DNA from 2 places in the Vibrio makurazakiensis genome. Region 1 is predicted to be linked to the other one. Evidence: predicted binding sites of a transcription regulator. Region 1 holds the regulator's gene; the other holds the start of a gene.
The links. Region 1 encodes MetJ, which represses methionine synthesis genes. Its sites were predicted from a motif close to TTAGACNTNTANANGTCTAA; they were not measured.
Positions count from the first base shown of each region.

Region 1 (19,713 bases):
GACCTGAATGCGAAACTGCACCTAGGTCCAGAGATGGTGAAACACTGTCTAGATTGTGGTCCAGGTTGTTAATCTCAGGTCATAAAGAGAAGTAACAAAATTTAGATACTAAAAAGGAAAGCCATTGGCTTTCCTTTTTATTTTTGGCTAAACGCGTCATTCCAGAATCGAGGGACGAGATATCTGGAATCTCTTAAAGCCGTTACTTATCGCTAAAACTCAAAAATCACTTCTCAGCTGCAATCACAGAGATCTCAACAAGTAGAGCTTCACGAGCCATATCACCAGTCACACATGCACGAGCTGGAGCGTGACCTTCTGGTACCCATGCATCCCACACAGCGTTCATTTCTTGGAAATCTTTCATATCTTTAAGGTAGATGGTGGCTGACAGCATGTGTTCTTTGTCGCTACCGGCTTGCTCAAGCAATGCTTCCACTTTATCCAACATTGTTTGCGTTTGCTCTTGAATGCCTTTCGTTGCATCGGCACAAACTTGGCCACATAGGTAAATAGTACCGTTATGCTTAACGATACGGCTCATACGTTGTTTAGTTTCTTGACGAACAATCATGCTGGTTCTCTTCATTTCTTCTAATGCCAGAATAGGCATTCGACATGTTATAATTGGATAGATAAGGATAACGCGAATTGAGCCAAAGATGACATGCATTCATTGCAATAAAGAGAACAAAATTAGCCAAAAGCTCGGGCGCTGCCATCGCTGTATGATTCAGCTAGCGATATTGTCGGTGATCGGCTGGGCTCTTTGGTGGGGCTTACTCAAAGAGTCACCGAAAAGTATTAATTCAATTGCCCTGGTCATGGCCAATCTTGCCTTCAATGGCCTGCTTGTTCTCCACCTATTAATGAAATTCATCTTCATTCCGCTATCAAAGCCCAAACGACGCTCAAATCGCAGATAGAAAAAAGCCCCAAAACCAATCGGTTTTGGGGCTCTCCTAGATATAATTCTAAGAAAAAGCAGTGGTACTCTAATAGACCTAGCTCTTTCTTATTAGTTCCAAAAAAGATCGATCTTTTTTAATATTTTTTGGAACCTAGCATTTCAGATTTTAAATCAGCTCGTTACGCCACATTTACTTTCGCAATCACTTGTTCAACAAGGTTCACTTCTAGAGCAACTTCATCACAAGCATGCTGACGAGGACACTGGTCACAATCTTTTAGAACTTTCTCTGGCAACAGTGATTTCGACGTTGGTAAGAAATCATGCTTCATAAAGAACTCTGGAGTACGAGTCAGTACGAAGACTTTCTTAATCGCCATCTGACGAGCTTTATCAACTAAATGCTGAACAATCGCCGTGCCCTGACCTTGCCCCTGCCAACCAGCTTCTACACCCAGTGAGCGAATTTCAGCTAAGCCAGAGTCATACACGTAAAGTGATGCACAACCCGTTACCTCACCATGATGTTCGGCAACCGCAAACGAACCAATATCACGTACCAACTCATTACGAGAACGAGGCAGGTTTTCACCCATGTTAGCCCAGTAAGCCACCATGCCTTCCAACGCTTCGATATCCGTCAGACGAGCAGGACGAACCTTAACGATAGACGTATCACGCTGTGATAAACGTTTCTCTGCTTGGTCAACAGCGTAAGCTACCTGTTTAGGAGACACACCGCCCAGTGCGCTACGTTTTTCTAAACAAGATTCAATAGTTAAGATGTCATAAACATCGTCTTCAATCACTTCAGAGAATTCTTTCATCTCTGCGATGGTTAATTCTTCTAGTGCACAACCTTTCGAAATTGCAGCGACTACCGTTACACCAACAATATGGTGAGCTTCACGGAAAGGAATTCCCTTCGCTACTAGGTAATCAGCGAGTTCTGTAGAGTTTGCATAACCCTGTTTCGCCGCTTCCAGTGTACGTTCACCGTTCACTTTAATGCCGTCAAAACACAATGCCGCCATTTCCATACAATCGTTCCAAGTGTCTAAAGCGTCAAACAGACCTTCTTTATCTTCTTGCATATCTTTGTTGTAAGCCAAAGGCAGCGCTTTTACCGTCATCATCATTGCAGCTAATGAACCATAAACACGGCCGGTTTTGCCACGAATCAGTTCTAGCGCATCTGGGTTTTTCTTTTGTGGCATCAGAGATGAACCTGAAGTCACAGTGTCAGCTAACTCGATGAAATTCGATTCACCTGAGTTGTAAAAAATCATATCTTCCGCTAGACGCGAAAGGTGCAACATTGAAATAGAAGCAATCGACATTAGCTCCATAACGTGGTCACGGTCTGATACTGAATCTAAAGAGTTACGCGTCGCACGACGGAAACCAAGGTTGTGAGCTAGCTCTTCACGATCCATCGGATAAGCAGTACCCGCTAGAGCGCCAGAACCTAATGGACACGTATCTAAACGTTTAATAGCATCACTTAGACGAGAGTAATCACGTTCTAGCATTTCTACATACGCTAGACACCAGTGTGCAAATGTCACAGGTTGAGCACGTTGTAAGTGCGTGTAACCTGGAAGCACGGTTTCTTGGTGTTGAGAAGCAACATTAACCATCTGACTTTGAAGACGATCAAGTGCAAGCAGTAATTGATTACCTTGCTGACGACACCATAGTTTCAGGTCTGTCGCCACTTGGTCATTACGAGAACGGCCAGTGTGAAGCTTTTTGCCTAGATCGCCGACTTTACCGATAAGCTGTTGCTCAACCCAACTATGAATATCTTCAGCATCCGAACGAAGGATCTGCTCAGGGTCTTCCATTACTTCTAGCTTCAGTTCATTCAGTGCTAGTTCAAGCTTCTGCTGCTCTTCTTCTGTCAGAACGTTAACGGAGTGCAGAGCTTTAGACCAGGCAATTGAGCCAACAATGTCTTGCTCAGCCAATCGGTAGTCAAAACGAAGTGAATCGTTAAAGTCTTTAAACCGGGTGTCTGCTGCTTGGGTAAATCTTCCGCCCCATAATGCCATTGTGTCTCTCCTAAATGCTCAGTGCTAACTGTCTAGTGCAATGCTTAATTCTGATTATGAATTCAGTATTTTTCTGATGGTTCAAACTTACGGTAATTTTTGAGAAAAAGAAAGAATTAATTCATTATTTTTACATATTTATTCAAAATAATATCATTTAAACTCATTATACAGTCTAGGATGCGAAATGAAGACTGCAGACATAAAAAAACGAAGCCCATTTGATACTGTAAAAGTATTCAAACGGGCTTCGTTAGTCTCAGAGCCACTGGTTAGTGGCTCTGTAAGTAGTCGATATGTAAGCGATTACTTTTGGCTGTTCAATGCACGGATACGGCTTGATAGAGAGTAAAGACGGATGAAGCCTTCTGCATGGCTTTGGTCGTACACTTCATCTTCACCGAACGTTGCAAACTCTTCTGAGTACAAGCTGTTGTCAGAACGTTTTTGAGTAACAGTTGCATGACCTTTGTAAAGTTTAATCACTACTTCACCGTTTACATCTTGAGCAAGTTCTTCGGTCGCTGCAAGAATTGAGTTACATAGTGGAGTGAACCAACGGCCATCGTATACAAGGTGTGAAGCCTTCACGCCTAGCTCTTCACGGAATTCAAATGCTGCTTTATCAAGTACCAGCTGCTCTACTGCACGCAGTGCTTCCATCATGATAGTGCCACCCGGAGTTTCGTAACAACCTCGTGATTTCATACCTACTAGACGGTTTTCAACGATATCGATACGACCAACACCGTGTTTAGCACCTTTTTCATTCAAGTAAACCAGTGCGTTGTATGGCGTCATTGTTTCACCATCAACAGCTACCACTTCACCTTTTTCAACTTTCAACGTAACAGTCTCAGATTCATTTGGTGCTTGCTCTGGGTCTACAGTCCAAGCCCAGCAATCATCGTTAGGTGCATTCCATGTATCTTCAAGAACACCACCTTCTGTTGAGATATGCCATGCATTAGCGTCACGAGAATAAATCTTTGTAAGAGATGCAGTACAAGGAATGTTGCGCTCTGCTAGGTAATCTAGACACTCTTCACGGCTTACTAGATCCCACTCACGCCATGGTGCAATTACGTGTAGGTCTGGTGCTAGTGCTGCAAATGCACCTTCAAAACGCACTTGGTCGTTACCTTTACCAGTACAACCGTGACACAGTGCGTCAGCTCCAACTTTACGTGCAACTTCAACTTGTGCTTTAGCAATAATTGGACGAGCCATTGAAGTGCCTAGTAAGTATTTACCTTCATAGTAAGCACCCGTTTTTAGCGTTGGGTAAATGTAATCTGCAACCATTTCTTCTTTCAGGTCAGCGATGTAACACTCAGAAGCACCAGATGCTTTTGCTTTCTCTTCGATGCCGATAAGCTCTTCATCACCTTGGCCAACATCCGCAACAAACGCGACTACTTCACAGTCATAGTTTTCTTTCAACCATGGAATAATCACTGATGTGTCTAGACCGCCAGAGTAGGCTACTACAACTTTCTTTACGTTAACTTTGCTCATTTTCTTTCTCCTAGTTTCCATACTGCACATGGCGGTCAGCGTTGGAAATGACTTTAATCGTTACTTGCTAAAAATAGTGTGTTCAATTTATTTGTCTAAATTCTTTAAGTAGTGACTCGTTGTGAGACCTACTGAGGTAAAAACTGTGTTCCTATGCTCTTACCTGAAAACAGTTGTGTTAGCTTTTCTGGGTATCGCCAAGTTGCGACTTCAATTGGTCGTCCTAGGTCGTTAGCTGCTTCTAATGCTGCTTGAACTTTAACGATCATGCCGTCGGTAATCACTTTGCCTGCAATTAGGTCATCGGCTTGTTGTTGGTTGAGACTTGGAATCAAGTGACCTTTACCATCCAACACACCACTTACATCAGAAAGCAGTACCAACTCAGCATCAAGCGCTCCTGCTACAGCAACAGCGGCTTGATCAGCATTAACATTCATCAGCTGACCTTGCTCAGTCAGACCAATCGAACTAATGATTGGCAGTGCACCAGCGTTAAGGATGGCTTGCAGAACGGTTGAGTCACCCGGCTCAGCTTTACCTACCGCACCCAACTCTGGGTTTAGCTCACTGACTTTACATAAGCCACCGTCTGCTAGGCTCAAACCAACGGCATTAATACCGTCTTTAATCGCCTGACCTTGCAGTAATTTGTTAGCTGTGCCCGCTAGTGCACCAGCGATCAGAGGAATCTGGTCGTAAGGGGTAACACGTAGCCCTTCTTTCTTAACCGTTTCAAGGTTCAGCTTGTTCATCAAGTCATCGACAAGATAGCCACCACCGTGAACAATCACGATTGGTCGCTGTGCCTGTGTTTGGTAAGCAGAGATAGCACCGAATAACTTGCTAAGTGTTTCACCACAAGATAGCGCAGCGCCACCTAACTTTATGATTAATGGTTGATTATTAAGGCTCATATTTAGATTTCCTTACACTAGCGCAGTTAATGACTGAAAGCCATACCGTAAATTTAAACACTGCATCGCTTGGCTGGATGCACCTTTCAATAAATTATCAATCGCAGATACTACGATGATGTGTTGGCCTTGAACCTTCCACCCTAGGTCGCAAAATGGAGTGTTTTCAACATCTTGAATTCTTGGCAGCTTATCTGTTAGCAAACGTACTGCAGGTTTACCTTGGTAAGCTTGAGTAAAGGCTTGCTCGATTTGTTGCTCTGTTACGCCGTCAGCCAACTTCATCGTGATTGTCGCTAAGATACCTCGTTTGAAATTGCCCAGATGCGGTGTAAAAATCACATCGCAACCTAAGTGCGCTGCAATTTCAGGTTGATGACGATGATTAAATACACCGTAAGGTTGCAAGCTCACTTCACAAAAGCTATTCACCATACTCGCTTTGCGCCCTGCACCTGTTACACCGCTTGTCGCATTAATCACAGGCCATTGGTTTTCATCTAATAAGTTGCCTTCCACCAGCGGTTTAATTGCAAGCTGAGAAGCTGTTGGGTAACAACCTGCCACTGCAATTAACTGAGCTTGTTTTATTTCTTGTTCGTTCCACTCAGCTAAGCCATATGCCGCTTTATCTAGCCATTGTTCGTGTTGGTGTTCAAAACCATAAAATTCTTGGTAAAAGTTTTCACCCTTTACTCTAAAAGCACCGGATAGGTCGAAAACCTGACAATCGTTCTCAAGGAAAATCGGAGCTAAGTCATGACTAACTTCATGAGCTGTTGCTAAAAAAACCACATCAGAGTCTTGTGCGACTTGTTCCGGATTAACCAAAGGTTGAACTGGCATATCAATCAGACCAGCTAATTTACCGTGCAACGCTGCAATTGGTTTTCCCGCATCAACACTATTGGCGGATACATACAAACCTGATAGCGTGAGTTCAGGGTGTTTATTTATCATGAGAGCCAGTTCTGCTCCCGTGTAGCCGCTTGCGCCAATGATCGTGGTTTTCAACATCTCAACACATCCAATTTCTTGAGGTTATTCGTATTTAACTTTGACTATTCATACTTAATTTTTAGCTTTATTTGATTTTTTATTCATTAAATATGATTTAATATGTGTTTTACAGCCTTGCGGTTTTTCTGTCAATAGTAGAAGTGAAGATATTATGCAATTACCAAGTTTTCTTGAGGTCTATAAGGGCCTAATTTCCACCGACTCCATAAGTTCAACCGATCCTAGTTGGGATCACGGTAATGAAAAAGTCATCGAAAAGATGGCAACTTGGTTCAAAGATCTCGGCTTTAGTGTTGAAGTTGTTGAAGTTGAACCTGGTAAACACAACATGATTGCTAAGAAAGGCGAAGGTGAAGGTGGTTTACTGCTAGCTGGCCACAGCGATACTGTTCCGTTTGACGAAGGGCGTTGGAATTTCGATCCTCATGCTCTTACAGAATCGAACAATCGCTTTTATGGTTTAGGCACCGCCGATATGAAAGGCTTTTTTGCGTTTATTTACGAAGCCGTAAAGAAGATAGATTGGAGCAAGCAGACTAAGCCAGTGTATGTATTGGCAACCTGTGATGAAGAAACGACGATGCTTGGCGCTCGTCATTTCACTGAAAACGCCCCATTCAAGCCTGACTATTGCATTATTGGTGAACCAACAAGCTTAGTGCCAATTCGTGGGCATAAAGGTCACGTCGCTAATGCTGTTAGAGTTACAGGTAAATCAGGACATTCTTCAGATCCTGCACTCGGTGTGAATGCGATAGAAATCATGCATGAAGTACTGTTTGCATTAATGCAGTTACGAGACAAACTGATTAAAGAGTACCATCACCCAGGGTTTGCTATCCCAAGCCCGACGCTTAACCTTGGTCATATTCACGGTGGTGACAGCGCCAACCGAATTTGTGGCTGTTGCGAACTGCACTATGACGTGCGCCCTCTTCCTGGCATAAGTTTGGATGGGCTAGACAACATGTTAAGAGGAGCTCTTAAAGAAGTCGAAGCCAAGTGGCCAGGCAGAATCGAGATAACACCACTACATGAGCCGATTCCGGGTTACGAATGTCAGCACGACCACCCATTTATTGGTAGTATGGAGTCAGTTTGTGAAGTTGAATCTCAAACCGTCAACTACTGCACTGAAGCCCCGTTTTTACAGCAACTGTGCCCGACTCTCGTTCTAGGCCCGGGTTCTATCGATCAAGCCCATCAACCCGATGAGTTTCTAAGCTTTGATTTCATCGACCCTACAATTGATATTCTAGCTAAGTCGATCCGTAAATATTGTTTCTAGTTATTACTTACAATCTATGAATTGCATAAGAGTAAACTTCTTCACTTTGCTCTTATGCTGTTTTTTATTCTCTCTTATCAAGTTGTAATAAAATTTCAGCCCATTCACTGAGTAACGTAATTTCTTGCCTTACATCATACCAAAAGCTAATAAATACAAACTTAGAATGCTTTATTTGACTACAGACAGCATTTTTCGCTAGATTGTTATCTTAGCAAGGAACAATGGATGTAATTTTTTTACGAGGCAGGACGATAATGAACGAGAAATACGCCGCTCTCAAGAGTAACGTAAGTATGCTGGGACGCTTGCTCGGCAACACTATCCAAGACGCACATGGTGACGTGATCTTAGAGAAAGTGGAGACTATCCGTAAACTTTCCAAATCCGCACGCGCTGGCAACCAAGCTGATCGTGACAGCCTAGTTGAAGAAATCAAAAATCTACCCAATGAGCAGCTAACCCCTGTAGCTCGCGCATTTAACCAATTCTTAAACCTTACAAACATGGCCGAACAGTACCATACAATCTCTCGCCATTGTGAGGAGCACGTTTGTGAACCTGACGCACTTCAATCACTGTTTTCTAAACTAAATCAAAACGATGTTAGTAAATTAGATGCAGCTCAGGCCGTACGTGATTTAAACATTGAGCTTGTTCTTACCGCTCACCCAACAGAAATTACCCGTCGCACTATGATTAACAAGCTCGTTAAAATTAACGAGTGTCTATCAAAGTTAGAATTGAGCGACCTTTCAAACAAAGAACGTGTAAAGACCGAACGTCGACTAGAACAATTGATCGCACAAGGTTGGCACTCAGACGTTATTCGCCAACAACGCCCTACACCATTAGACGAAGCTAAATGGGGCTTTGCGGTTGTTGAAAACTCTTTGTGGGAAGCGGTACCAGATTTCCTACGTGAAATGGACGGTCGTTTAAAAGGCTACCTAGGTGAAGGGCTTCCGATTGATGCTCGCCCTGTTCACTTCTCATCTTGGATGGGTGGCGACCGCGATGGTAACCCATTCGTTACCCACACTATTACTAAAGAAGTTCTGCGTCTTTCTCGCTGGAAAGCGGCAGACTTATACCTAAACGATATCAACGAGCTTATCACTGAACTGTCGATGACCAAGTGTAACGATGCTGTTCGCGAGCTCGCTGGTGAAGAACACGAAGCTTACCGAGCTATTCTAAAAAGCCTACGTACCCTACTTGGCGATACGCTAGAAGTTTTAGATGCAGAAATTCACGAAGCTGATGTTCCAAAGAAAACCACACTACAGAATATTGATCAGCTTTGGAGTCCGCTGTACGCGTGTTACCAATCTCTACATGAGTGCGGCATGGGCGTTATCGCTGATGGCTCACTGTTAGACACTCTTCGTCGTATCAAAGCGTTTGGTGTTCACTTAGTTCGCCTTGATGTTCGTCAGGAAAGTACGCGCCATTCAGATGTTCTATCTGAACTAACCCGTTACCTAGGCATTGGCGATTACGACCAGTGGAGCGAACAAGACAAGATTGCTTTCTTAACCAATGAGCTGAGCTCTAAACGCCCGTTATTACCGCGCGACTGGGAGCCATCTGAACAGGTTAAAGAGGTTTTAGACACCTGTAAGATAATTGCTGCTCAGCCACGTGAAGCATTTGGTGCTTACGTTATTTCAATGGCACGAACCGCTTCAGACGTACTCGCTGTTCACTTACTACTGCAAGAGTCTGGTTGTCCTTACCGCATGGATGTATGTCCACTGTTCGAAACTCTGGACGACTTGAACAATTCAGAAGAAGTAATGAAACAACTAATGGGCATCGACCTATATCGCGGTTTCATCCAAAACCACCAAATGGTGATGATTGGTTATTCTGATTCAGCAAAAGATGCGGGCGTAATGTCAGCAGGTTGGGCACAGTATGACGCGATGGACAAGCTCGTAAAAGCTTGTGAAGAAGAAGGCGTAGAACTAACGCTATTCCACGGCCGTGGCGGTACTGTTGGTCGTGGTGGTGCTCCGGCACACGCTGCGCTACTTTCTCAGCCACCTAAGAGCTTGAAAGGCGGCTTACGTGTAACTGAGCAAGGCGAGATGATCCGCTTTAAGCTTGGCTTACCAGACGTAGCAGTGAACAGCTTCAATATGTACGCAAGTGCTATCTTAGAAGCAAACTTACTGCCACCACCGGAACCAAAACAAGAATGGCGCGACCTAATGGAAGTGCTGTCACAAGTCTCTTGTGAAGCATACCGCAACGTTGTTCGTGGTGAAGAAAAATTCGTACCTTACTTCCGTCAAGCAACGCCAGAGTTAGAGCTAGGTAAACTTCCTCTAGGCTCTCGCCCAGCGAAACGTAATCCAAATGGTGGTGTAGAAAGCCTACGCGCAATCCCATGGATTTTCTCTTGGAGCCAAAACCGTCTGGTACTTCCTGCATGGTTAGGAGCTGGTGAAGCTATTCAGTACTCAGTAGACCAAGGTCACCAGGCTCTACTTGAAGAAATGTGTCGTGAATGGCCGTTCTTCTCTACTCGTCTGGGTATGTTGGAAATGGTGTACTCGAAGTGCAACATGGAAATTGCTAAGTACTACGACCAGCGCTTGGTTGACGAAGAGCTATTGCCTTTGGGTGAGCTACTGCGCGAGCAACTGCAGAAAGACATCAAGGCAGTGCTTAATGTAGAAAACAACGAAAACTTAATGCAAAGCGACCCTTGGGGCTTAGAATCCATTCGCCTACGTAACATTTACGTTGAGCCACTAAACATGCTACAAGCCGAGCTTCTATACCGAACTCGTAAGTGTGAAACACCTCCAGCAGAGCTTGAAGAAGCACTAATGGTGACGATTGCAGGTATTGCAGCAGGTATGCGAAACACTGGATAGCCAGTAAATAACGTAGTTTATAAAGACAAAAGGTCGCAGATTGCGGCCTTTTATTTTGCTAAAACACCACTATTGAGTATTTTGTCAGGTTTTTGGGATATTTTGTCCATGTATTCTACTTTATGCTTATTATTTAGATATACTACTGCTCCGCTGTGAGAGCTAATAATAAAATATTCCACAGCTTGGGTTCGGGAAACCGACCTACCTAGGTGATAAACGGCTTTGTAAGGTGACATAACCAACATAATTGTTGGTGCTGCTTAAACGAGTTCCAACATAACGTGCCATTAGAAGCACACTTGATGTTTAAGCATTGTTTACTGTTTATTGACCATTTGGATTGAAGACATGTCATTACCACACGTTATCCTAACTGTTTTAAGTACGCGCGATGCTACTGGATACGATATCACAAAAGAATTTTCAGCAAGTATCGGTTACTTCTGGAAAGCTAGCCACCAACAAGTTTACCGTGAACTAAACAAAATGGCTCAAAACGAGCAAGTAACTTGTGTCTTAGAGCCACAAGAAGGTAAACCTGATCGTAAAGTTTATTCCATTACCGATGCAGGCCGCGGCGCTCTTGGGGAATGGTTTGAACAGCCAACAGCACATCCAACAGTACGTGATGAGTTTTCAGCTAAGCTGATTGCTTGCGCAGTACAACCATCAGATGCGTACCGCGCTCAACTATCTGAGTTAGTTGAAGAGTCTCGTAAACTTGTTTTACATTACAAAGAGATTGAATCGGCGTACTACGCAACACCAGCTACATTAGACAAGCAAGCACGCCTAGAGCGCTTAACGCTACGTCGCAACCTATTGATCCGTGAAGCATGGATTGTCTGGGCAGAAGAAGTGTTACTAGAACTTGGTGCTATGGCATAAGCTAGAAGCTAGAAGCTAGAAGCTAGAAGCTAGAAGCTAGAAAAGTAAAAGGCTTGAACTTAAGAGTTCAAGCCTTTTTTATATCTTTAAAATTGCTTTAATTCAGCACTGGTTCTAATCAAAAAATTACAAAGCAGCGCCTTGTGGGCGTACACCTAACGTGTGGCATAGCGCGTAAGTCATTTCTGCACGGTTTAGTGTGTAGAAGTGGAAGTCTTTCACTCCTTCGCGGCTTAATGTACGAACCATATCTATCGCCTGGCTAGCACCTACTAGCTGACGAGTTGTCGGGTCATCTTCAAGGCCTTCAAACTGCTGCGCCATCCAACCCGGAACTTTCACGTTATTCATCGCAGCAAAGCGCGATGCTTGCTTAAAGTTTGAAACAGGGAGAATGCCCGGTACGATTTCTACATCGATACCTGCGGCAACACAGCGATCACGGAAGCGAAGGTAGCTTTCAACGTCAAAGAAAAACTGAGTAATCGCACGGTTAGCACCTGCATCAACTTTACGCTTTAGATTCAGTAAGTCAGATTGAGCACTTTTCGCTTCAGGGTGAACTTCAGGGAACGCAGCAACCGAAATATCGAAATCATGACGAGACTTAAGCAGCTTAACTAAGTCCGATGCATACATCTCAGGTGCACCGCCTCCAGCAGGAATATCACCACGTAATGCAACGATGCTTTGGATACCATTTGCCCAATAGTCATCAGCAATCTGAATCAGTTCATCACGGCTAGCATCGATACAAGTAAGGTGAGGGGCAGCAACAAGACCCGTTTGGTCTTTAATTTCTTTAATGATTGAGTGCGTACGGTCACGCTCACCAGAGTTAGCACCGTAAGTCACAGAAACGAATTTAGGTTGAAGAGTTTTCAAGCGGTGAACAGAGTTCCACAGCGTTTCTTCCATCTTTTCACTACTCGGTGGAAAAAACTCAAATGACACATTGATATTGTCAGAAAGTTCAGCGATATTCTGATTTAAAGCGTCGATATGACTAGCGTGTGTGTATCCCATCTTACTCTCCCTGTGGCAAACTCAACCACGAAAAAAATCTTATCCTTAAACGACGTTTGGACGTCTATATGTCTACAGAATGTATTGAATACGATTTAATGTCAACAGATCCATTATGAATTTTTTTCAAGTAGACCGTGAATAAAGTTCAAGATAAGAAGTGGGAGAAATATGGGGATTAAGCTAGATATCGTAACGAATAAGGTTGAAAGAGCACTGTGCTGATTTCAACCTTATTCATGTCACATTAGTCCAGTTTGAAGCAGTAAGTCACTAGAATAAACTAGACATACGGTTTAGGTCTGACTGAATAGCGCCAGCCGTAACTTCTCGCCCTGCACCTGGGCCACGAATCACTAGTGGGTTGTCTTTATACCATTTACTTTCAATGGCAAAGATATTGTCACATGGTAGTAGGTTCGCTAAAGCATGTTCTTTCGCTAACGCTTCTACACCCACTGTCGCCTTACCGTTTTTCTCAAGGCGAGCAACATAGCGTAATACCTTTTGCTGTGATTGAGCTTTCTTCAAACGTTCAGCAAGTTCCTCACTGAGTAGCGATGCTTTATCAAAGAAATCATCCACCGATAAATCTTGAAGCTCAGCTGGCACCAATGATTCAACTTTTACATTTTCAGGTTCAATATCTAAACCCGATTCACGAGCAAGAATAACCAATTTGCGCATTACGTCAGAACCATCCAAATCAGCACGAGGATCAGGTTCAGTTAAACCTTGCTGCCATGCCAAATCAACAAGTTCACTAAATGGAACACTTCCATCAAATTGCTGGAACAACCAAGATAACGTGCCCGAGAAAATACCAGACAACGCAATAATATCATCACCGCTTTCACGTAAGTCGCGCACAGTATGATTGATTGGTAAACCTGCACCAACAGTCGCGTTATATAGCCAATGACGGCTGATTTTCGCAAAAGCATCTTGTACTTGATGGTAGTACTCACTTGATGCGCTGCCAGCAACCTTATTAGCAGAGATCAAATGAATACCTTGCTGAGCTATCGCTAAATACAGATCGGCAAGCTCTTTACTCGCAGTGACATCCAGTACGACAACTTCATCATAGCCTTGGATTGAACCTAAGCGCTCTAACCATTCATTACCATTGCTACTTACAGCTTCGTCATCAAAACGTTCTAGAACATCATCAGCTTCAATGCCTTGATCGTTATACCAATACGTTTGGCTACCAATCACTGCAACTAGGTCGAAACTCATTCCACGACGCTTTTCTAATTCATTTTTTTGTTCAGAGAACAGTTTTAACCAACTAGAACCAATATTGCCTTTACCACATAATGCGATAGCAACGCGCTTTTGAGCTTGGAATAATTGAGAGTGAACACCCTTAACCAGTAATGATGTATCCGCTTTTCGCATTACAGCGACAAGGCTTAAACCAGAAGAAGCTTCTGAAATAAACTCAACAGGCGAATGCTTTAATTGCTGATAAAAGCCATAACAATGATTTGGGTTCTTCGTTACACCAGCACCTACAGCAGCAACGAGCGAATACCCTTCCTTCAGCTTAATTTCTGCTTCAATGGCATGGTCTTGCAAGTACTCCAAAGCACCACCAGCAATTTCAGTGGTATAAGCTAATCGCAAGCTATTTTGGTCTGGCTGAAGTTCGTAAGCCAACGGCTCTAGCTGAGCGCGTTTTAACCCTTCAAGCACATCTACTTCAAGACGTTCAAAATCATGACCATGACCGAAGTTCAGCTGAATAATCAGAACTTCATCTAACGAAGTAATAATTTTTGCACCGCGACCTGAAGCCAGTACGCGTTCAATTTGCGTCGAGCCCGCTTCAGGCTGATAGCTGCAACGTAGGCTTAAGTCCATCGCACTTTGTGCTACAGGCTGTAATGTACGGCTATGTAGTACAGGGGCTGCTAAACGAGCGAGTTCACTCGCTTCATCAAGTCGAAGTAATGGTAATAAACAAGCATCAGACACTAAACGAGGATCAGCGCTGTATACTCCAGCAACATCACTCCAAATCGTCACACGATCGACTTCAGCCAGTGCACCAATAACCGTTGCAGAATAATCAGAACCATTGCGACCAAGCAGTACCGTTTCGCCTTCACCGTTCTGTGCCATAAAACCAGTGATCACAACTCGGCAATGAGTATGTTGAGCCAATACTTCTTTGATTAGCGAGTAAGAACGAGAACGATCCACTTCCGGTTGAGTACCAGCTTCAGCACGCAAAAATTCACGAGCATCTTGAGCCACAGCCTGCAGATCATTTTGAGAAAGTAACTCAGCTAACAAGCGAGAAGACCACACTTCACCGTGCCCTAGCACTTGTGCTTTTTGAGCTTCGGTTAATGGTGCAACGAGTTCGCCTAATGCCGTAAATTCTTTTTGAACAAGTTGAGTAAGTGTTTCCGCGCTATCGCCGACTAATAGACTTTCAATCAAATCTAATTGAAATTGACGTAGAGACTGTAGACATTCATGAGCCAAACGTCCGTCTTTATCTAACGCTTCAGTAAACTCAATTAATCGGTTGGTGGTTTTACCTGCCGCAGAAACCACAACCAGATCATTCTGCTGTGAATACTCTTTTAAAATTTTCACAACGCGCTGATAGCACTCAGGGTCAGCTAAACTACTGCCACCAAATTTATGCAGCTGACGTAAAACAGTCATTACTGTTTCTCCTCGCTATTAATGAAGCTTTGAGTTTTTGCAAACGCCTGTTTTAAATCATCAATCAGATCTTCAGCGTCTTCTAGGCCAACCGAAAGACGTAGCAATTGCTGAGAAACACCCGCCTCTGCCAGTGCTGCTTCACCCATTGCACGGTGTGTCATTGATGCAGGATGACAAATTAAGCTTTCTACTCCACCAAGTGACTCAGCGAGAGAGAATAATTCTAGCTCGCCGACAAAGTATTTCAGAGCTTCAAATGAACCTGCGAACTCAAAGCTCAGCATAGAACCAAAACCAGATTGTTGTTTTTTAGCAATCTCATGACCAGGGTGATCTGGTAGGCTTGGGTGATAAATCGTGCCTACAAGTTCCTGTTCTTCCAACGCAACCAGAATGTCTCGTGAACTTTCTTCATGCACTCGCATACGAGCGCCAAGAGTTCGGATACCACGCAAAGTCATGTAGCTATCGAATGGTGTGCCAGTCGCACCAATACAGTTACCCCACCAAGCTAGCTCTTCAGCATGCTCTTCTGTTTTAGTGATCACGACACCGCCAATCACGTCAGAGTGGCCATTAATGTATTTAGTGGTCGAGTGGATAACAAAGTCTGCACCAAGCTCCAATGGCTTTTGGAACACTGGTGTCAAAAAGGTATTGTCGACTGCGACTAATGCACCCACTTCTTTAGCTTTACGGCATGTTTCAGCAATATCCACCACACGAACGAGAGGGTTCGATGGTGTTTCTAATAAAACCAGTTTTGGCTTAAGAGCGATTGCAGCATCTAAAGCTGCTTGATCAGACTGATCAACAAACAATACTTTGAAGTCACCCTTTTGTGAGCGGGTATTAAACAGACGATAAGTACCGCCATAACAATCGTGCGGTGCTATGATTAAATCGTCACCGCCAAGGAAAGCCGATACCCAAAGATTAAGCGCCGACGTGCCACAGTTCGTTACAACCGCACCTTTGCCTGACTCTAGTTCAAACAGTGCTGTTTCTAGTAGACCACGGTTTGGGTTACCTGAACGGGTATAGTCATACTTTGGCACTTCTCCAAATGCAGGAAACCCATAGTTCGTAGACAGGTAAATCGGTGGTACAACGGCATGGTGTTGAGTGTCTGACTCGATACCAGTACGAACGGCAATAGTGGCTGGCTTCCGGCTGCTCATAGGTGTTTCCTTTCAAATTGGATACTGGATATTCACAGTAACTTGTCGCGTTTAAGCTGCTGTGTTAGATATATGTTATTCACTTTACTTACATTAGAATGAGCCGTCAACACTTCTAGACGTCTATATGTCTTTGCTTATGGCAGTAAATCCCGCTAAAATCACTATTCTAAATTTTAATCAAACAACAATAATGATGAAGGTGCGCAATGGCAGACTGGAATGGTGAATACATAAGCCCATATGCAGAGCATGGAAAGAAAAGCGAACAAGTAAAAAAAATTACAGTTTCTATCCCTCTTAAAGTATTAAAGGTGTTAACTGACGAGCGAACTCGCCGTCAAATCAACAACCTACGCCACGCCACGAACAGTGAACTATTGTGTGAAGCTTTCCTACACGCATACACAGGCCAACCTTTACCGACTGACGAAGACTTACGTAAAGACCGTCCAGATGAAATTCCGACAGAAGCGAAAGCTCTAATGACGGAAATGGGTATCGAATTCGAAAACTTCGACGACGAATAAAAATAAATCCAGTCACGAATTGTTACCTTTTTGCATCAACTGCCAGTGGTAAATCATTACATTTTGTTTTCGTTTGCAATAACGAGATCCCAAATATAAAAAAAGCCGACTAACTTATGTTAGTCGGCTTTTTCTTTAATACGAATTCAATTCCGAAGAATGATTACGCCATGTAATTTTCTGGCATCTCGATACGAGCAACACCGGATTCAACCGCTGCTTCCGCCACAGCTTTGGCAACGCGAGGAAGCAGGCGTGGATCCATTGGCTTAGGAATGATGTAACCTTTACCAAACTCCAGCGATGTTGCACCAGCTGCTGCAAGTACTTCTTCTGGCACTTCTTCTTTCGCTAATTCACGAATAGCTTTAACCGCTGCTAACTTCATTTCATCATTGATTTCACTTGCACGTACATCTAGCGCACCGCGGAAAATGAATGGGAAACAAAGTACATTGTTAACCTGGTTCGGGTAATCGCTACGGCCAGTACCCATGATTAGATCATCACGAACTTCATGAGCCAGTTCAGGTTTGATTTCTGGATCTGGGTTAGAACACGCGAATACCACTGGCTTGTCAGCCATTAGCTTAAGTGATTCAGCTGGTAGTAGGTTTGGACCTGATACACCAAGGAAAAGATCTGCACCTTCAATGACATCTTCAAGTGTGCGCTTATCGGTGTTATTTGCGAAAAGCTGCTTGTATTCATTTAAATCATCGCGACGAGTGTGGATCACACCTTTACGGTCAAGCATGTAGATCTTTTCACGCTGAGCACCACACTTAATAAGCAGTTCCATACACGCTACAGCCGCAGCACCTGCGCCTAAACAAACAATCTTAGACTCTTCAAGTTTTTTACCTTGAAGCTCGATTGCATTCAGCATGCCCGCTGCCGTTACGATTGCCGTACCGTGTTGGTCATCATGGAATACAGGTACATCACAACGCTCGATTAGGCGACGTTCGATTTCAAAACAATCTGGTGCTTTGATGTCTTCTAGGTTGATACCACCGAAGGTGTCTGCAATGTTTGCTACTGTATCGACAAACTCATCGATTGTGCGGTGTTTTACTTCAATATCGATAGAATCTAAACCTGCAAAGCGCTTAAACAGTAACGCCTTACCTTCCATTACCGGTTTAGACGCGATAGGACCTAGGTTACCCAGACCAAGAATCGCCGTACCATTAGAAATAACAGCAACCATGTTGCCTTTTCCTGTGTACTTATAAACATTATCTACATTTTGAGCAATTTCACGCACGGGTTCAGCAACACCAGGACTGTATGCTAAAGCTAGATCTTCAGCAGAGTTTGCTGGCTTCGTCAGTTCGACGGCGATCTTGCCTGGGATAGGAAATTCATGGTAATCCAATGCATCTTGGCGAAATTGTTCTTGTGGAGAAAGTTCTTGGCGAGTGTCGTCTGACATAAGTGTAGGTTTCCTGATTGATATTATAATATGTGGTAAGAACATTGATTTTAATGGATGTACTTCAAAGTTCCTAGACAGGAAAGCACTCTGTCTCATCAAAAAACGAGATTTGACTACTAATAAGACCAGTGGCCAGTTGAAATCTCTAAACTGCAGGCAACAAAAAAGGACACCGAAGTGTCCTTTTTAGGTTCTAAATAGCGAGTAAAATTACTTGCTAGAAAGAGCACCGAAACGCTTGTTGAAGCGATCAACACGGCCGCCAGTATCTACGATACGTTGCTTACCAGTGTAGAATGGGTGACATTTGTCACATACGTCTAGGTGAATACCTTCTTTACCTAGAGTAGAGTTGAATTCAAATGTGTTGCCGCAAGAGCAAGTAGCTTTAACAGCTTTGTATTCTGGGTGGATACCAACTTTCATGGGAAAACCTCAATTAGGCCGTGTCGCCATCCGATTCTAAGCCGGACACCACACGTAGTTTAAAAAATAGTAAAAGTACCGCATCGAAACTCAAGGTCACGAAGCCATACCTTCAAGGCGCAGTATATTAATGAATCTGTGAAGTAGGATCAACTGATTTGATACATTTTTCACCAATCATTCGGTGCTAGCGTATTCTTTCTACGAAAGCCTATTAAAAGACAGCGGCTTAGACGTTTCCGTTCTAACAGTATCTCGAATTTAAAAGGCGAATCCTTTAGACTGTCACTCCGTTCTTCCCTAGGTAAAGCTCTCTATTTATGCGTCCAACCATCGCTCGTGTTGCACTGCCCGTCCCTCTGGACAAACAGTTTGATTATAAGATCCCAGGTCATCTGTTTCCGATTATCGGTGGACGTGTTTCTGTACCTTTTGGACGACAGACTTTAGTAGGTATCGTTATTTCATTAGTTAATGAATCGGAGTTCGACTTTGACAAGCTAAAACCAATCAAAGCCATTCTCGATAATCAGCCAGTTTGGCCAGATTCCGTCTATTCATTACTAACTTGGTGTAGCCAGTTTTACCAGTACCCATTAGGGGAAACGTTAGCCAACGCACTACCAAGCGCTCTGCGCAAAGGGAAACCCGCAGATTTCGCAACTTTGGTTGAGTGGCAATTAACAACCCAAGGGAAAAACCAACTGATGCAGGGCTTTGGGCGAGCTGTCAAACAAGCCAAAGTCATGCACATGCTCGAAAACGGCGCAGTACCGCACCAAGAGTTTATTGACCAAGAAGTCGGAAGCGCGGTTCTTAAAACCTTACAAGAGAAAGATTGGGTTGAGTCCGTCGAGAAGAAGCCCAAGCAAGTAGCATGGCCTCAAGAGATTGAAACTGACCAATACAAGCCAAAGCTTAATGAAGAGCAAGCG
Region 1 covers NZ_JAKJSW010000022.1:38,278-57,990, reverse strand. Annotated here, with positions in the region: gene L4C33_RS03400 (dihydrolipoyl dehydrogenase) at 1-72, shown strand, start outside; gene L4C33_RS03395 (RidA family protein) at 227-574, opposite strand; gene L4C33_RS03390 (DUF3624 domain-containing protein) at 663-926, shown strand; gene argH (argininosuccinate lyase) at 1,090-2,964, opposite strand; gene L4C33_RS03380 (argininosuccinate synthase) at 3,271-4,482, opposite strand; gene argB (acetylglutamate kinase) at 4,611-5,399, opposite strand; gene argC (N-acetyl-gamma-glutamyl-phosphate reductase) at 5,412-6,416, opposite strand; gene argE (acetylornithine deacetylase) at 6,571-7,707, shown strand; gene ppc (phosphoenolpyruvate carboxylase) at 7,965-10,595, shown strand; gene L4C33_RS03355 (PadR family transcriptional regulator) at 10,947-11,486, shown strand; gene metF (methylenetetrahydrofolate reductase) at 11,613-12,512, opposite strand; gene L4C33_RS03345 (bifunctional aspartate kinase/homoserine dehydrogenase II) at 12,786-15,197, opposite strand; gene L4C33_RS03340 (O-succinylhomoserine (thiol)-lyase) at 15,197-16,381, opposite strand; gene metJ (met regulon transcriptional regulator MetJ) at 16,591-16,911, shown strand; gene L4C33_RS03330 (malic enzyme-like NAD(P)-binding protein) at 17,075-18,349, opposite strand; gene rpmE (50S ribosomal protein L31) at 18,563-18,778, opposite strand; gene priA (primosomal protein N') at 19,099-19,713, shown strand, end outside.

Region 2 (4,650 bases), on a different contig from region 1:
CCAGCGAATGCGCGGCCTAGACCGGAGGCAGAGTGCTCTACAATTTGGAAGCCAGCAGCGTGTACGTTTGCCGCAAGAAGAGCAGAACCAACAAGAAGTGTAGATTTTGCAATGGTGAATATCTTAGTCATGAAAGTATCCAAGCGAATTTGAATTAGGACCTTTCCTTGGCGATTTATTTCGTCACTTTCCGTATGACATTTTGGATGGGATTTTACAGCATGACATAAAGTAGTAAATGGGTACGCCGTACCAAAATGACATTTCTATCCACAACAGCCAAATTAGAGTAATTACTCTCGTTCATTTAAAAGGGGCAACAGCGAGATCCGACCAGTTAAAATAATTTGAACTTTTTACGATAGATACAAAAAACGCCGGAAATTTCCGACGTTTGTCTTTAACATTGATGGTTTAAAGCTCAAACTTCGGCTTCAGACCACTCTTTGCGTAGCGTTTTTGTTGCTGAAACCAGGTTAGCAAGTGCAGCTTCTGTTTCTGCCCAGTTACGGGTTTTGAGACCACAATCAGGATTAGCCCACAAGCGTTCCGCTGGAATTTTTTCTGCTGCTTTTTTCAGTAAATCGACAATCCACTCTTCAGAAGGAATGTTTGGTGAGTGTATATCGTAAACGCCAGGGCCAATTTCATTCGGATAGTTAAACTCCTCAAAAGCTTTCAGAAGTTCCATATTCGAACGTGAGGTTTCGATGGTAATAACATCCGCATCCAATGCCGCTACTGAATCAATTATCTCATTGAATTCGCTGTAACACATGTGAGTATGGATCTGGGTTTCTGGTTTCGCACTCGCAGCTGATATCTTAAATGCGTCTACCGCCCACTCTAGATACTCAGCATGGTCACCTTTTTTCAGTGGCAAACCTTCACGAATCGCTGGCTCGTCAATTTGAATAATATTGATGCCAGCATCTTGCAAGTCAGACACTTCATCACGCAGAGCAAAGGCGAGCTGATTAGCAATTTCTTTACGTGAGATATCTTCACGTGGGAACGTCCAACATAGAATAGTTACAGGGCCAGTAAGCATACCTTTCATCTGTTTAGACGTAAGTGATTGTGCATACGTAGACCATTCAACAGTTATCAGCTTTTCTCGTTCAATATCAGCCACAACAACCGCAGGTTTCACACAGCGTGAACCGTAGCTTTGTACCCAACCAAATTTAGTTGTTTGGAAGCCAGCTAAGTTCTCTGCAAAGTACTCCACCATATCGTTGCGTTCAGCTTCACCGTGAACTAAAACATCTAAATCAAGTGCTTCTTGGCGCTTTACAGCATCTTCAATGTGGCCCTTTAGCGCAGCTGTGTAATCTGCTTCACTTAGCTGACCAGTGCGGTAAGCGCTACGCTGAACACGGATCTCACTGGTTTGTGGGAATGACCCGATTGTTGTTGTCGGCAGTAAAGGTAAACCTAACACTTCAGACTGATGCGAAGCTCGCTTTGCATAAGCTTCACTACGGTTTGTTAGCGCCTTGGTGATGGTATTGAGCCTTGCCTGAACCTGAGGCTTATTAACGTGAGTTGCACTTTTACGTGCCAGTATTGGTTGACTGTAAGTCTCGCACGCTAAGATAGCCCCTTGATCGCCATCTAATGCTTTCCCTAGTAAGCTAACTTCGGTCACTTTTTGCTTAGCAAACGCAAACCAGCTTTTCACTTCTTCGCTTAGTGCTTCTTCTAGTTCCAAATCCACAGGGCTATGAAGCAATGAACATGAACTTGCGACCCAAAGCTTATCACCTAGCTTGCCTTTCACTGGTTGCAGAGTTGCAAGTTGAGATGCTAAATCCGCTCGCCACACATTACGTCCATTGATAACACCTGCAGACAATACCCAATCTTTCGGTAGTTTATTGACTACTTCATCTAGTTGCTCAGGGGCTGCAGATAAGTCTATGTGTAGACCGTTCACTGGAAGCTCTACAATCTTGTCTAACGTATCTGTTACGGAATCAAAGTAAGTCGTAAGCAGTAACTTAATATCACTTTGAATCACTTGATAAGCTAGTTTGAATGAATCAGCCCACGGTTTTTCTAATTCTAGAGATAGGATTGGCTCATCAATTTGAACCCATTCAACACCCAGTTTAGATAACTTAGCAAGAATGGCTTGATAAGCCGTTAGCAAACGAGGAAGTAATGATAAACGGTCAAAGCCCTCCTCAACTTCTTTACCTAGGTAAAGGTAAGATAAAGGCCCTAATAAAACGGGTTTTACTTTATGCCCCGCTTTTACAGCTTCACTCACTTCATCAAACAGTTGCGGCCAGCTTACTTCAAATGAGTCATCTTTACTGAATTCAGGGACAATGTAGTGGTAGTTTGTGTTGAACCACTTAGTCATGTCTGACGCTGCCGTTCCTTCATTCTCAGAAGAGCTATGCTTACCGCCACAACAGGTCGACTGAGTTTGTGATTGACCACGGCCAACGCGGAACAAAGTATCCAAATCTGGGAAGCCTTTTTCTTCTTTTGAACCGCCTGCGTGACGCTTCGGAGTATGCCCCAATAATAAAGTGGTTGTGAGTACATGATCGTACCATGCAAAATCTCCCGCCGTTGCAAAGCTTAAGTTCGCCTCAGATTGGACATTCCAGTTACGGTTACGCAGCTCGCTACCTAGTTCTTTCAATTCAGATTGTTCTATTTCTCCACGCCAGTATTTCTCTAGAGCGAATTTTAATTCTCGTTTTTCGCCAATACGTGGGTAGCCTAAAATGTGCGTTGTCGTTGTCATGAACTTATTCCTTATTCTGTAATTTTTAGTATCCGGTCAGAGCGCCTATGTTTTCTCATTCTTACTCGATTAAGAACTTCTCTGCTTATTCGCTTAAAAACATATCAAGGCGTCTGGATGGCTAAACTATCTCTCTAAACACCAACATGAACAATCTCCAAATATTCATCTTGTTTATGAAAGATATTCATATAGATGCACTTAACAGAAACAATGCACATTTTATTTAGCCGTCTAGACGTTTACAGATGATATAAAACCAAGTACTGTTGAAACTAACTTAGAAAAATTAATATTGGCTTAGGGAATATGAGGGAAACTCATGATAGAGCTTAAACATTTACGGACATTAACCACGCTACGCGATAGCGGGTCTTTAACCGCGACTGCAACGTCATTGCATTTAACTCAATCGGCACTCTCCCACCAGCTTAAGGATTTAGAAGCGCGGATCGGTGGTCAGCTATTTTTGCGTAAAACACGCCCAGTAAAATTCACATCTGAAGGTGAGATATTACTCAAGCTCGCTGATGACTTGTTACCCAAGCTTGCCAAAGCTGAAAATGAACTCGCAAGTTTAAAAGAAGATGTGAATGGCCGACTTCATATGGCAATTGAATGTCATTCTTGCTTCCAATGGTTAATGCCCGCGCTAAAGGAATACCAAATTGCTTGGCCAAGCGTGACTTTAGATTTCTCATCGGGCTTTGGGTTTGAACCACTTCCCGCACTAATGGCTGGTGAGCTTGACCTTGTCATTACTTCTGATATTCAGCCACGATCTGAAGTTCACTACGAACCTTTGTTTGATTTTGAGATGCGTTTAATCACAGCAATAAACTCGCCGTTAGCTGAGAAGGAATATGTAGAGCCTCAAGATCTTACCGAATTAACCATGCTTTCTTATCCGGTACAAAAACAGCGTTTAGATGTGGTTAAACACTTCTTACAGCCCGCAGGTGTCGAACCAAAGAAATGGAAGCAAGCAGACAATACTCTAATGTTGGTTCAAATGGTTTCTGCCGGGTTGGGCGTAGCTGCACTTCCGAATTGGGCGATCAGTGAGTTTTCTAGACAGGGCTTAATCGCAAGCAAACCGTTAGGAAAAGGGCTATCGCGCAGGCTTTTTGCAGCAGTAAGGAATTCAGAAAAAGACAAGCGCTACCTACAAGCATTTTTTAGTACAGCTCGTCAGCAAAGTAAAAGCCACCTTGATGGCATTGAAGTGGTTTAAACTTTCGCCGAAAAGTAAGTCAGAATGTCACCTTGCGTAATTAGCCCCAAGAAAAGGCCAAAATCGCTAACTATAATCCAAGGTGGCGCTGAAATTTCATTCAATAATACCGGGATACTTTTAGCTTTGGTTTTAAAGCTGAGCTTTTCAAATTTAGTATCCATCACCTGACTAAGGCTACGTTTACATAAGGCTAAATCTTTTGCGGTTTCCAGCTTAGTCCCCACTGTAGACGTTAGATATAGTTGTAATTTGGCTTTGGTTAGCACCCCTACACATTTATCCTCCACAATAACGCTTACCGCCTCTAACAAAGGATCTGCATCAAATGCTTTTTTCACATCTAAAATGCACGACTCAGGCGTAAATCTTGGTGCTTCGCTACAAGAAATACTCAGTATACCAGTACCTTTGATCATCGAGTTACTGTCTAAAAACTGTTCCAAACGCTCTTGGTAAGACCAAGCCTGTTCTATTTGAGACAAAGGTAATGGCTTAGAGAAAAAGTAACCTTGAATATAATCAACACCAAGACCACACAATACTTCAAGCTCTTGCTGAGTCTCGACCCCCTCAGCCACTACTTTTACATTCAAAGTATGGGAAAGCTCAGTGATCATTTTTACAATGAAATAGCGGTGAGTTCCAACTT
Region 2 covers NZ_JAKJSW010000048.1:20,470-25,119, reverse strand. Annotated here, with positions in the region: partial or broken gene L4C33_RS07820 (outer membrane protein transport protein) at 1-131, opposite strand, end outside; gene metE (5-methyltetrahydropteroyltriglutamate--homocysteine S-methyltransferase) at 422-2,764, opposite strand; gene L4C33_RS07810 (LysR substrate-binding domain-containing protein) at 3,087-3,998, shown strand; gene L4C33_RS07805 (EAL domain-containing protein) at 3,995-4,650, opposite strand, start outside.
Region 2: a site for MetJ is predicted at 2,991-3,010, ahead of metE (5-methyltetrahydropteroyltriglutamate--homocysteine S-methyltransferase). Genes of this name have one in related genera too.